DNA from 2 places in the Frondihabitans australicus genome. Region 1 is predicted to be linked to the other one. Evidence: predicted binding sites of a transcription regulator. Region 1 holds the regulator's gene; the other holds the start of a gene.
The links. The regulator HspR, encoded in region 1, represses chaperone genes until heat shock. The targets are predictions, from matches to a motif close to AAGTTGAGTCNNNNNGACTCAACTT.
Positions count from the first base shown of each region.

Region 2: C8E83_RS18365 (ATP-dependent Clp protease ATP-binding subunit) is a predicted target of HspR. The motif match lies at 3,447-3,471, and genes of this name have one in related genera.

Region 1 is NZ_RBKS01000001.1:3,371,325-3,377,126, forward strand. It holds gene dnaK (molecular chaperone DnaK) at 1-1,298, shown strand, start outside; gene C8E83_RS16130 (nucleotide exchange factor GrpE) at 1,302-1,943, shown strand; gene C8E83_RS16135 (DnaJ C-terminal domain-containing protein) at 2,056-3,033, shown strand; gene C8E83_RS16140 (heat shock protein transcriptional repressor HspR) at 3,061-3,471, shown strand; gene C8E83_RS16145 (aminoglycoside 3'-phosphotransferase) at 3,468-4,223, shown strand; gene C8E83_RS16150 (GntR family transcriptional regulator) at 4,243-4,899, opposite strand; gene C8E83_RS16155 (helix-turn-helix domain-containing protein) at 5,031-5,261, shown strand; gene C8E83_RS16160 (hypothetical protein) at 5,338-5,751, shown strand; gene C8E83_RS16165 (class I SAM-dependent methyltransferase) at 5,775-5,802, shown strand, end outside.
Region 2 is NZ_RBKS01000001.1:3,861,836-3,867,637, forward strand. It holds gene C8E83_RS18360 (MFS transporter) at 1-666, opposite strand, end outside; gene C8E83_RS18365 (ATP-dependent Clp protease ATP-binding subunit) at 774-3,368, opposite strand; gene C8E83_RS18370 (DUF7674 family protein) at 3,521-3,931, shown strand; gene C8E83_RS19975 (YflT domain-containing protein) at 4,039-4,779, opposite strand; gene C8E83_RS18380 (AraC family transcriptional regulator) at 4,920-5,802, shown strand, end outside.

The DNA.
Region 1 (5,802 bases):
ACTTCTCGACCATCCAGGTCCGCGCGACCGCCGGCGACAACCGCCTCGGCGGCGACGACTGGGACGAGCGCATCGTCGAGCACCTCGTCAAGAAGTTCAAGGACGCCCACGGCGTCGACCTCTCGAACGACAAGATCGCGAAGCAGCGCCTCAAGGAGGCCGCGGAGCAGGCGAAGAAAGAGCTGTCGTCCTCCACGTCGACCAGCATCCAGCTCCCGTACCTCACGCTGACCGCCGAGGGTCCGCTGAACCTCGACGAGACGATCACCCGCGCGCAGTTCGAGCAGTGGACCTCCGACCTCCTCGACCGCACCAAGAAGCCGTTCAACGACGTCATCGCCGAGGCCGGCGTCAAGGTCTCCGACATCTCGCACGTCGTGCTCGTCGGCGGCTCGACCCGCATGCCCGCGGTCACCGAGGTCGTCAAGCAGCTCACCGGCGGCAAGGAGCCCAACAAGGGCGTCAACCCCGACGAGGTCGTGGCCGTCGGCGCCGCGCTCCAGGCCGGCGTGCTGAAGGGCGAGCGCAAGGACGTCCTCCTCATCGACGTCACCCCGCTGTCGCTCGGCATCGAGACCAAGGGCGGCGCGATGACCAAGCTCATCGAGCGCAACACCGCCATCCCGACCAAGCGGAGCGAGACCTTCACGACGGCCGACGACAACCAGCCGTCCGTCGCGATCCAGGTCTTCCAGGGCGAGCGCGAGTTCACCCGCGACAACAAGAACCTCGGCACGTTCGAGCTGACCGGCATCGCTCCGGCTCCGCGCGGCATCCCGCAGATCGAGGTCACCTTCGACATCGACGCCAACGGCATCGTGCACGTGTCGGCCCGCGACAAGGGCACCGGCAAGGAGCAGTCGATGACCATCACCGGCGGCTCGTCGCTCTCGAAGGACGACATCGACCGCATGGTCCGCGAGGCGGAGGAGCACGCCGCGGAAGACAAGGCGCGCCGCGAGGCCAACGAGATCCGCAACAACGGCGAGCAGATGGTGTACTCGATCGAGAAGCTCCTGAAGGAGAACGACGAGAAGCTGCCCGCCGACGTGAAGAGCGAGGTCCAGGCCGACGTCGACGCCCTGAAGTCCGCCCTCGCCGGCGACGACGACTCGGCCGTCAAGCCGGCCGTCGACAAGCTGTCGGAGAGCCAGCAGAAGATCGGCCAGGCGCTCTACGCCTCCGAGCAGGCGAACCCGCAGGCCCCGACCGACGGCGCCCCCGCGGGCGACGCTCCGGCCGACGACGAGGACATCGTCGACGCCGAGGTCGTGGACGACGACGACGACAAGAAGTAGTCGATGAGCGACGACAACACGACCCCCGACGGCAGCACCGGTCCCGACGACCGCGTCGACCCTCAGGCGGAGCCCCAGCCCCAGTCGGCCGGGGCCCCGTCGGAGGACGGCGGCACGGCCGACGTCGACGACGCCTCCGAGCTGATCGACGCCGAGGGCCCCGACGTCGAGCTCCCCGAGACCGAGGGTCTCAGCGCCGACGACGAGGCGATCCTCGATCAGGCCTCGGCGGACCTCGTCGCCGAGATGCGTCAGGACATGCTGCGCGCCCAGGCCGAGCTGGTGAACTTCCGCAAGCGCGTCGAGCGCGATCGGGAGGCCAATCGCGATGTCGTGATCGCCGAGGTCATTCGCGCGATCCTGCCGGCCCTCGACGACCTCACGCGAGCGGAGGCTCACGGCGACCTCGACGAGGGGCCGATGCAGGTCATCGCGCAGAAGCTCCGGTCGGGCTTCGACCGATTCGGCCTCACTCAGGTGGGGGCGAAGGGCGACGTGTTCGACCCGAAGTTCCACGAGGCGATCGTGCAGCTGCCGAACCCCGAGGTGACCGTCAACACGGTCGCCGACGTGATCGAGCCCGGCTACGTCCTCGGCGAGCGCGTGCTGCGCGCTGCCAAGGTCGCCGTCTCGGTCCCGGCGTAGCAACCCCCGGCGCCTCTGGCGCCACCGGCGGCGGGCTCCTCGACGGGGCCCGCCGCCCCCATACTCTTCACACACGCGAATCGCGTGTGCCCCACACGAAAGGCTGCGACGCTTGGCAAGCCAGGACTGGTTCGACAAGGACTTCTACGCCGTTCTGGGCGTCTCGAAAGACGTCACGCCCGCCGAGCTGAAGAAGGTCTACCGCAAGCTCGCGCGCCAGTACCACCCCGACTCGAATCCCGGCGACGCCGCGGCCGAGGCGAAGTTCAAGGAGATCAGCGAGGCGCACTCGGTGCTCTCGGACCCGGAGCAGCGCAAGGAGTACGACCAGATCCGCGCGATGGGCTCCGGAGCCCGGTTCACGGCCGGCTCGGGCGCACAGGGCGGCGGCGGCTTCGAGGACGTCTTCGGCGGCATGTTCGGCCAGGGCGGCGGCGGAGGCGGTCGTCGTGGCGGTTTCGAGGACATCTTCAGCGGCATGTTCGGCGGCGGCGGCTTCGGCCAGACCTCCGGCGGCTTCCGCGGCTACGGCGGCCCGACGAAGGGCAACGACATCGTCGCCTCGACGACCCTCGACTTCAAGACGGCGGTCACCGGCGAGACGATCACGCTCAGCCAGTCGCAGGGCAAGCCGATCAAGGTGCGGATCCCCGCCGGTGTCACGAACGGCCAGAAGATCCGTCTCCGCGGTCGCGGCGAGCCCAGCCGCGACGGTGGCGAGGCCGGCGACATCGTGCTCACCGTGGCGGTCCGCCCGCACCCGGTCTTCGAGCGCGACGGCCTGAACCTGCGCCTCGACGTGCCGGTCACCTTCGCCGAGGCCGCGCTGGGCGCGACCATCGAGGTGCCGACGCTGGCCGGCGACCCGGTTCGCCTCCGCGTGGCGCCCGGCACCCCGTCGGGCCGCGTCCTGCGAGTCAAGGGCCGCGGCGTCGACGCCAAGGAGGGCAAGGGCGACCTGCTCGCCACCGTCCAGGTGGCCGTGCCGTCGCACCTCAGCGACAAGGCCCGCGAGGCTGTCGAGGCTTTGCGCGACGCCCTGCCCGACGAGAACCCCCGTGCCGATCTGCTCGATCGGGCGCGCCAGTAGCTACCCTCGTGTGAAGGAGGCCAGGCAGTGGACGAGAACTCCCCGATCTTCGCGATCGCGGTCGCGGCCGAGCTCGCGGGCATGCACCCGCAGACGCTCAGGCAGTACGACCGACTCGAGCTCGTGGTGCCCACCCGCACCGCCGGCAAGAGCCGCCGCTACTCCATGCGCGACGTCAATCAGCTCCGCGAGATCGCACGGCTCAGCGGCGAGGGCGTGAGCCTCGAGGGAATCCGCCGGATCCTGGAGCTCGAGAACCACGTCACCGCGCTGACCACGCGCGTCCGCGAGCTCGAGTCGGCCCTAGCCGACGAACTCCTCAATCGCCCGGGCTCGCGCGTCTTCGCGGCCGGGTCGTCGGGCGGCGTCGTCCCGCTGCGCCACGGCACTCGCCCGCAGCGGCAGACCTCCGTCGTGCTCTGGCGCCCGAACCGGTGAGCCCGCGCCCGGTGGTGGCGCAGCTGCTGGGCCTCGGCGACGTCGAGACTCCGCCCCGTGTGGCCGAGCTCGCAGGAGCCGACACGGTCACCCCGGTCTGGCGCAACGAGGTCGGCGGCCTGACCTTCCAGCTCGGCGAGGGCCCCACACGTCGCTTCGCGAAGTGGGCGCCTCACGGCCGCGGGCTCAACCTCGTCGCCGAAGAAGCCCGCCTCCGCTGGGCCGTCGACTACGTCACGGTGCCGCGTGTGCTGGCCTCGGGCCGCGACGACGATGCCGGCTGGCTCGTGACGCAGGGCCTCGCCGGGACGAGCGCGGTCGTGCCGAGGTGGCAGTCGGATCCTGCGACCGCGGTGACGGCCTGCGGCCGAGCTCTCCGGGCCTTCCATGACGCTCTGCCCGTCGACGACTGCCCCTTCGACTGGTCGGTGTCGGCTCGCCTCGCGGCCAGCGACAAGGCCAGGGCGCAGGAGCCGACGCTGCCCCCGGTGCCGCCGATCGATCGTCTCGTCGTGTGCCACGGCGACCCCTGCGTGCCCAACACCCTCCTCGCCGACGACGGCACGTGGTCGGGCCACGTCGACCTCGACGCGCTCGGCGTGGCCGACCGCTGGGCCGACGTCGCCGTCGCGACGATGAGCCTGGAGTGGAACTACGGGCCGGGGTGGGACGGCGCCTTCCTCGACGCATACGGCATCGCTCCCGATGTCGAGCGCACGGACTTCTACCGGGCGCTCTGGAACGGCACGTAGGCCGGGCCACCCGCGCCTTTCACACGAGTGCGCCCGCCGGAAGCCGGTGCAGGGCCTCCGCGGCGAGCTCGGCGCCGATGGCGTCGCCGTCGACCGTCGCCTGACGCAGCCTCGAATAGGCGTCGTCGAGCGAGGACATGTCGAGCAGGTCGAACAGGTTCGGCAGCCGGAGGCGGTAGGCCAGCCCGGCGGTGATGTCGCGGCAGACGCGCTGCAGCTGCGAGTTGCCGCAGGCGTCGACGAACAGGTCGAAGAGGGCGATGGTTCGCGCGTTGAGCCCGAGAGCGTCGTGGCTCGCGAGGTCGTCGCGGGCTGCGTCGATCGTCATCACGATGGAGTCGCGTGCCGTGTCGTCGAGCCTGCCGACTGCCAGGCGGACTGCGCCGCCGTACAGCACACCGAGCGTCTGGAGCACCTCGAACGCCTCGTCGTCGCGGGGCTGGGCCACCCTCGTGTACTTGTTCGGCTCGATCTCGATGAACCCCGCGTGCATGAGATCGTTCAGGGCCTCGCGGATCGGCGTGCGCGAGCAGCCGAGCCATTCGACGAGCTCGTCGTCGACGAGTCGCTCGCCGGGCTCGAGCGTGCCGTTCAGAATCGCCTCGAGCAGTTCTTCACGGATCTGGTCGCGCAGCAGCCGGCGCGGGGCGAGCATCTGGGGTCGTGGGACGGGCATCGGTCATTCATCCTCTCGGCGAATAGCGGCGGGGGTTGTACGGCCCTCGATGTTCCCATCACACTTTCAGACTGATGTAATACCTGTCAAGTACTAACGCGGAACAAAATATTCCTAGTAATATCGTGATCATGAGACCACGCGATCAGGCCATCCGCACGTCCATGGCGCTCCGTCTCCGCGAGCATCGCGAGCGCGTCGGCCTCAGCCCGAAAGAGGCGGCAGACCGCGCCGGCGTTGCGCTCGGCAACTACTATCAGCTCGAGCGCGGCGACGGTAACCCGACGGTCACGACCCTGGTCAAGCTCGCACGCGGCCTGGGCGTCGACCCGTCCGACCTCCTCACCGGCCTGCACCCCTGAGACATGGGGCGTACCCCGTTCTGTCGGTGCCTCTGCGTACTCGACAAGCCGCGACGAGCACTCCTAGAGTCCCTGTATGAAGAAGCTGACTGGTGTGATGGCGCAGGCGCTGACCATCGACGAACCGGTCGTTCTCACCGGAACGGCTCCGCACGGCATCCTCGTCTGCGACGGCGGGTCTCTCGACCTCCGCGGCGGAGTCGACGACCGACTGACCATCGAACCGGGCGGCTACGTGCTCCTCAGCGGCTCGTGCCAGGCGACCGTCTCGATCCACGAGGGCGGCCTGCTCGAGGTCGCGGGCACGCTCTCGGGCGCCGTCTCGCGCAACGACGGTGAGCTGTGGGCCATGTCGGGCTCGTGCATCCACGGCCGGACCCTGAGCGCCGCCGGCTTCTTCATCGACCTCGAGGCCGACGCCACCCCGCAGGAGGACGCCCCGCGCTTCCGCCTCACCGGCACCGGCCACGACCTCGGCATCGCCGACTGACCACCCGCCCTTACGCTGGGTCGATGCCCTTCGACTTCGACACGCTCCGCC
Region 2 (5,802 bases), 490 kb from region 1:
GAGGAGACCGGGATTCCGCAGCTGGCGCGCGACAACACGGGGCAGGGCCACGCGGGTCGCACCCGAGTCGCGGCGAACGAACCCCTGCGCTCGCGGGACGAGCAGCGCGAACACCACCGTCGCCGCGGCCGAGACGAGGGCGACCACGAGGATCCCGGCGCGCCAGCCCCACAGCTCGCCGAGCGGCGCGGCGACCACTCGGCCCAGGAGCCCGCCGAGCGTCGTCCCCGACACGTAGGTGCCGGCCGCGACCGCCGAGACACCCCGGCTGATCTCCTCGTGCAGGTACGTCACCGCGATCGCCGGGACCCCGCCGAGCGCGAAGCCCTGGACGACACGGACGGCCAGGAGAGACCCGAGGCCCGGCATGACCGGCACGATGAGCCCGGCGACGACCGCGGCGCCGAGCGACAGCCGCATCACCGGCAGCCGCCCCCACCGGTCGGCCGCCCACGACCACGGCAAGACGCCGATGGCGAGTCCGATCGTCGCGGCCGAGACCGTCAGCGCCGCCTGCGCCGGCGCCACCGAGAGGTCGCGCGCGACGAGCGGCAGCACGCCCTGCACCGAGTAGAGCTGGGCGAAGGTGGCGATCCCGGCGAAGAAGAGGGCCAGCAGGATCCGGCGATACTCGCGCGACCCGCGTGCGTGCCCCTCGAACCCCACGCCCTCACGCTACGCCGCCGTGCGACGCCGGCCGAGAGGGTCGCTCGGCGACGAGAAAGGCCCCGCCCACCGGGTGGTGAGCGGGGCCTTCGGGTGAGGTCGCGAGGCTAGAGCGCCGCGGCGGTCTCCGGGTGCGACACGGTCGCGTCGAGCGAGCCGTCGGCAGCGGTGAGGCGGACCTCGTCGCCGGCGGTCAGGCCGCCGTCGACCAGCAGCGAGGCGATCCGGTCGTCGACCTCGCGCTGGATCAGGCGACGCAGCGGGCGGGCGCCGTACTCCGGCTCGTACCCGTGCTCGGCCAGCCAGGCGAGCGCCGACTCGTCCGCCGAGAAGCGGATGTCCTGCACGAGCAGGCGGTGCTCCGTGTCGACGAGCATCAGCGACACGATCTCGCGGATCTCGGCGGCCGTGAGCTTCTGGAAGAGGACGATCTCGTCGATCCTGTTCAGGAACTCGGGTCGCATCGCCTCACGGAGCTTGCCCATGACGCGGTCGCGAAGCGCCTTGTCGGAGCCGAAGCCGTTGCCGGCCGACCCGTCGAACGACGAGGGCGTGAAGCCCATGGCACCGCTGCGCGATGCCAGGAACTCGCTGCCGAGGTTCGAGGTCATGATGACCACCGTGTTGCGGAAGTCGACCGTGCGACCCTGGCCGTCGGTCAGGCGACCGTCGTCGAGCACCTGCAGCAGGAGGTTGAACACGTCGGGGTGCGCCTTCTCGATCTCGTCGAGCAGGATCACCGAGTACGGGTTGCGGCGCACGCGCTCGGTCAGCTGCCCGGCCTCGTCGTAGCCGACGTATCCGGGAGGGGCGCCGACCAGGCGCGAGACGGTGTGGCGCTCACCGAACTCCGACATGTCGAAGCGCAGCATCGACGACTCGTCTCCGAAGAGCGAGGCCGCGAGAGCCTTGGCGAGCTCGGTCTTGCCGACGCCCGTCGGGCCGAGGAACAGGAACGACCCGGTGGGGCGGCGGGAGTCGCCCATGCCGGTGCGGCTCCTGCGGATCGACTTGGCGATCGCGGCGACCGCGTCGTGCTGGCCGATCACTCGGGCGTGCAGCTCGTGCTCGAGCACCGCCAGTCGAGAGCGGTCGCCCTCGGTGAGGCGCGAGGCCGGGATCCCGGTGGCGCGCGAGACCATCTCGGCGATGGCCTCCTCGCCGATCACGGCGTCGACCGAGGTCATCGAGGGCGCAGGATGCGAGGTGGCGGCCTCGAGCCGACCCTCCACCTCCTGCATCCGGTCGCGGAGCCCGGAGGCCTCCTCGTAGCGTTCGGCTGCGACGGCCTGGTTCTTCGCCGACTCGAGGTCGGCGAGCTCCTGCTGGAGAGCGCCGACGTCGACCGTCGAACCCAGACGCAGGCGGCGGCGGGCGCCGGCCTGGTCGATCAGGTCGATGGCCTTGTCGGGCAGGAACCGGTCGCTGACGTAGCGGTGCGAGAGCTCGACCGCGGCGCGGATCGCCTCGGGCGTGTATGTCACGCCGTGGTGCTCCTCGTAGCGCGGGGCGAGCCCGGCGAGGATCTGGACGGCGTCCTCAACGCTCGGCTCGGGCACCTGGACGGGCTGGAAGCGGCGCTCGAGAGCGGCGTCCTTCTCGACGCGGCGGTACTCCGAGAGCGTGGTGGCGCCGACGATGTGGAGCTCGCCGCGGGCCAGCCGGGGCTTCAGGATGTTGCCGGCGTCCATGCCGCCCTCGCTGCCGGATCCTGCGCCCACGACCGTGTGCAGCTCGTCGATGAAGACGATGAGCTCGTCGGAGTGCGCGGCGATCTCGTCGACCGCCTTGGTGAGGCGCTCCTCGAAGTCGCCGCGGTAGCGGGTGCCCGCCACCATCGACGCCATGTCGAGGGCGACGACGCGCTTGTTCCGCAGGGGCTCGGGCACCTCGCCGTCGGCGATGCGCTGGGCGAGGCCCTCGACGATGGCGGTCTTGCCGACGCCGGGCTCGCCGATCAGCACCGGGTTGTTCTTGGTGCGGCGCAGCAGGATCTCGACGGTCGCCTCGATCTCGTCGGCCCGGCCGATCACCGGGTCGACCCTGCCGTCGCGTGCGCGGGCGGTCAGGTCGGTGCCGAACTGGTCGAGGGTCGGGGTGTCCGAGGGCTCCTGGCCCGGGTGCTGCTGGCCCTCCTCGGCCGCCTGCGCCGTCTGGATGCCGCCCTGCTGGGCGAAGCGCTGCATGGCCTCGGGGGTGACGCTGGCGGCGGCCAGGAGCTGGCCGGTGACGGAGTCCTGGTTCACGACCAGGGCGAAGATCACGTGCTCGGGGTCGACGTAGGTCGAGCCGAAGCCGCGGGCGGCCTGCGCGGACTCGAGGAGCACGCGCTGGGCCGCCGGAGTCAGGCCCGGGCGCTCGGGGGCGCCTCCGCCGGAACCGGGAAGACGACCCTCGATGGCCTGGACGAGGCGGTCTCGGTCTGCTCCTGCGAACGCGATGAGGTCGCTCGCGGGGTGCTCGTCGACCGCGACCCGCAGGATGTGGAGCGCGTCGAGCTCGGCGTGGCCGTGCTCGACCGCGTAGGTGCGCGCTGCGCCGAGGAGCTCGTGGGTGCGTCGGCTCAGGAGCCGCGAGATGTCGATGGGGCGGCCGAAGTTGCCGCCGTTCTGCTGGCCGGCGAGGAGACGAGCCAAGATCTCATCGAACGAGTTGTCGTTCGACGAGCTGTCGCCGTTCGTGGGGCCGAAGTTCTCAGGCAAGGTACCTCCTGGGTAAACGTGAGTGCCTATGACTCAACTAACCCATGGAGGGTGGGGTGCATTCCCGTTCGCCGAAAAAAGTTGAGCGCACCCCGCTCAACCCTCGTCGCGTGTGCCGTGTGTGGGATGCTGGCCCGGAGGAAGGGGGCTTCGTGACCGATGAGGCGCGTCGTGTGCCGGGCGACTTCGAATCCTGGTTCGAGGGTCTCGTCCGTGCTTTTCCCGAGTTCAGCGAGACGAACGACGACGACTTCTTCCGCGACGACGACGGGCTCGTCCTGGGGCATCTCTTCGTCGGCGAGATCACGGCGAACCTGGTCGCCGGCCGGCTCGGTGACAGACATCGGGTCCGGGCACTCCTCGACTTCCTCGAGGCCGGATACGCGACGGGCGACGCCTATCGGCAGAACGTCATCGCGCTGTCGTTCGTCGAAAACCTCGGCCCGCGATCCCGCCATCTGCGGCACCTCGGGCCTCGGCTGACCGCTGTCGCTCGCGAGCTGTATCCCGATGCATTCGGCTGGCGGCGCGTGTGGGGCACGCCGCGTCGCGCGCGATCCTGACCGACGTCACCGGCCCGAGATCGCATGCTTTGTCGGCTCGGAAGGACCGGGGCGACAACGAATGCGATCTCGCGGGGCGCGGCGGGCGCGTGGCGGCGCCGGGCCGGCTAGCTGGGGTAGGTCGCCTGCGACAGGAGCTGGGTGGCGCGCGCCGCGTACTCGCCGCGCACGAGCACCTCGTACCGCCCGGCCTCCATCGTCTTGATCGACGAGAAGTCGCGCTGGCCGCGGGTCATCGCGTGCCCGACGAAGCCGAAGATGAGACCCCACACGGCGCCGATCACCACGATGGTCAGGACCACGCCGAAGAAGTTGTCCTTCGGGTTGAACAGGGCGAACAGCACGCCGAGGGCGATGCCGAACCAGATTCCCGACGTCAGGCCGCGAAGCGCCGCAGAGCCGTTCGTCACCCGGCCGCGGATGTTCTCGACCGTGCGGAGGTCGTGCCCGACGATCGACACGTTCTCGACAGGGAAGCCCTCGTCGGAGAGCCGGTCGACGGCCTTCTGGGCGTCCTCGTACTTCGTGAACGACGCGACGACCTGCGGGTACGAGCCGCCCACGAACGCGCCGACGCCGCCGAGCGACTCGGCAGCCGAGCCGGTGGCGTCGGCCGCGGGCTGCGCGGCGGCCGGCGGCGGCACGCTGCCGGGAGGGGCGTACTCGCCGTACTGCGGGGCCGGGCGGCCGGACTGCTGCGCGTCGGCCTCGGCGGCCTCCTGCCCGAGGGGCGGCGCCGAGGGCGAGGTCTCGCCGTGCGAGGTCTCGGCCGGGGGCGGAGGGGCGTCGAGCGGGCGCTCGGACGGGGGCGGCGGGGGCGTGGTGCCGGGATCCTGCTGATCGGTCATGCGGTCTCTCCTTGAAAGCTGTGTGTTTCCACCCTGCCCGCTCGATGCTTGCCGCACCCGGTGAATCCGCCTTATATCAGAAGTGCGTTCGGCAGAACAGGGATATCGCGCCACTCCACGCGCGTGTGAGAATCCGCGAGATGTCCACGCCAGACCCTGCCTTCGACGCCGAGACCGACCCTGCTCGCGACGCCGACTCCCGCCCTGCCGACACCCGTGCCGCGGACTCCCGCCGCCACTTCGAGACGGAGGGAACGGACCTCGACGAGGCCCGCGAGTTCTACACGGAGGGCTACAACGGCTCCGGCTTCCACATGGAGCGCACCGAGAAGGACTTCGTCTACCGCTACTCGCTCACCGGCGACGACGAGATGACGCTGCGCTCGTCGGCGTTCTTCGGAACGGTGCTCGGAACGGTCCAGCCGAAGGACGAGTACATCGTCTCGTGGATCTCGAGCGGCACGGCCGTCATGGACCTCGGCGGAGACGAGACCGCGCTCGCCCTCGGTCGGCCGGCGATGTTCCCCACCGGAAAGCGGTTCGCGTTCCACTTCGCCGAGACCCGGCAGAACCTCGTGCAGTTCGACGCCCGGTACCTCGAGCGGATCGCCGCTGAGCGCACGGGCGCGGCCCCGGGGCCGCTCCACTTCCACCATCAGGTGGTGCCCGAGGCGCAGGAGCTGACGGCCTGGAAATCGACGATCACCCGCGTCGCGCGCGTGGTGCTCGGTGCGCCCGGCGACGCCCCGGCGAGCCCCCTGCTGCGCGCGGAGGCGAATCGCGCCGCGGCCGAAGCGCTCCTCGCCACGTTCTCCCACGACGCACCGCGACCCACGATGCTGCTGCAGCTGCCGTCGCACGCGAAACTGCGAGCGGCCGTCGAGTTCATGCACGCGCGCGCCGAGCAGCCGATCACGGCGACGGACATCGCCGAGGCCGCGGGGCTCAGCCTGCGCGGGCTCCAGCACGTGTTCCAGCAGCAGCTCGACACGACGCCGACCGACTACCTGCGCGGGATCCGAC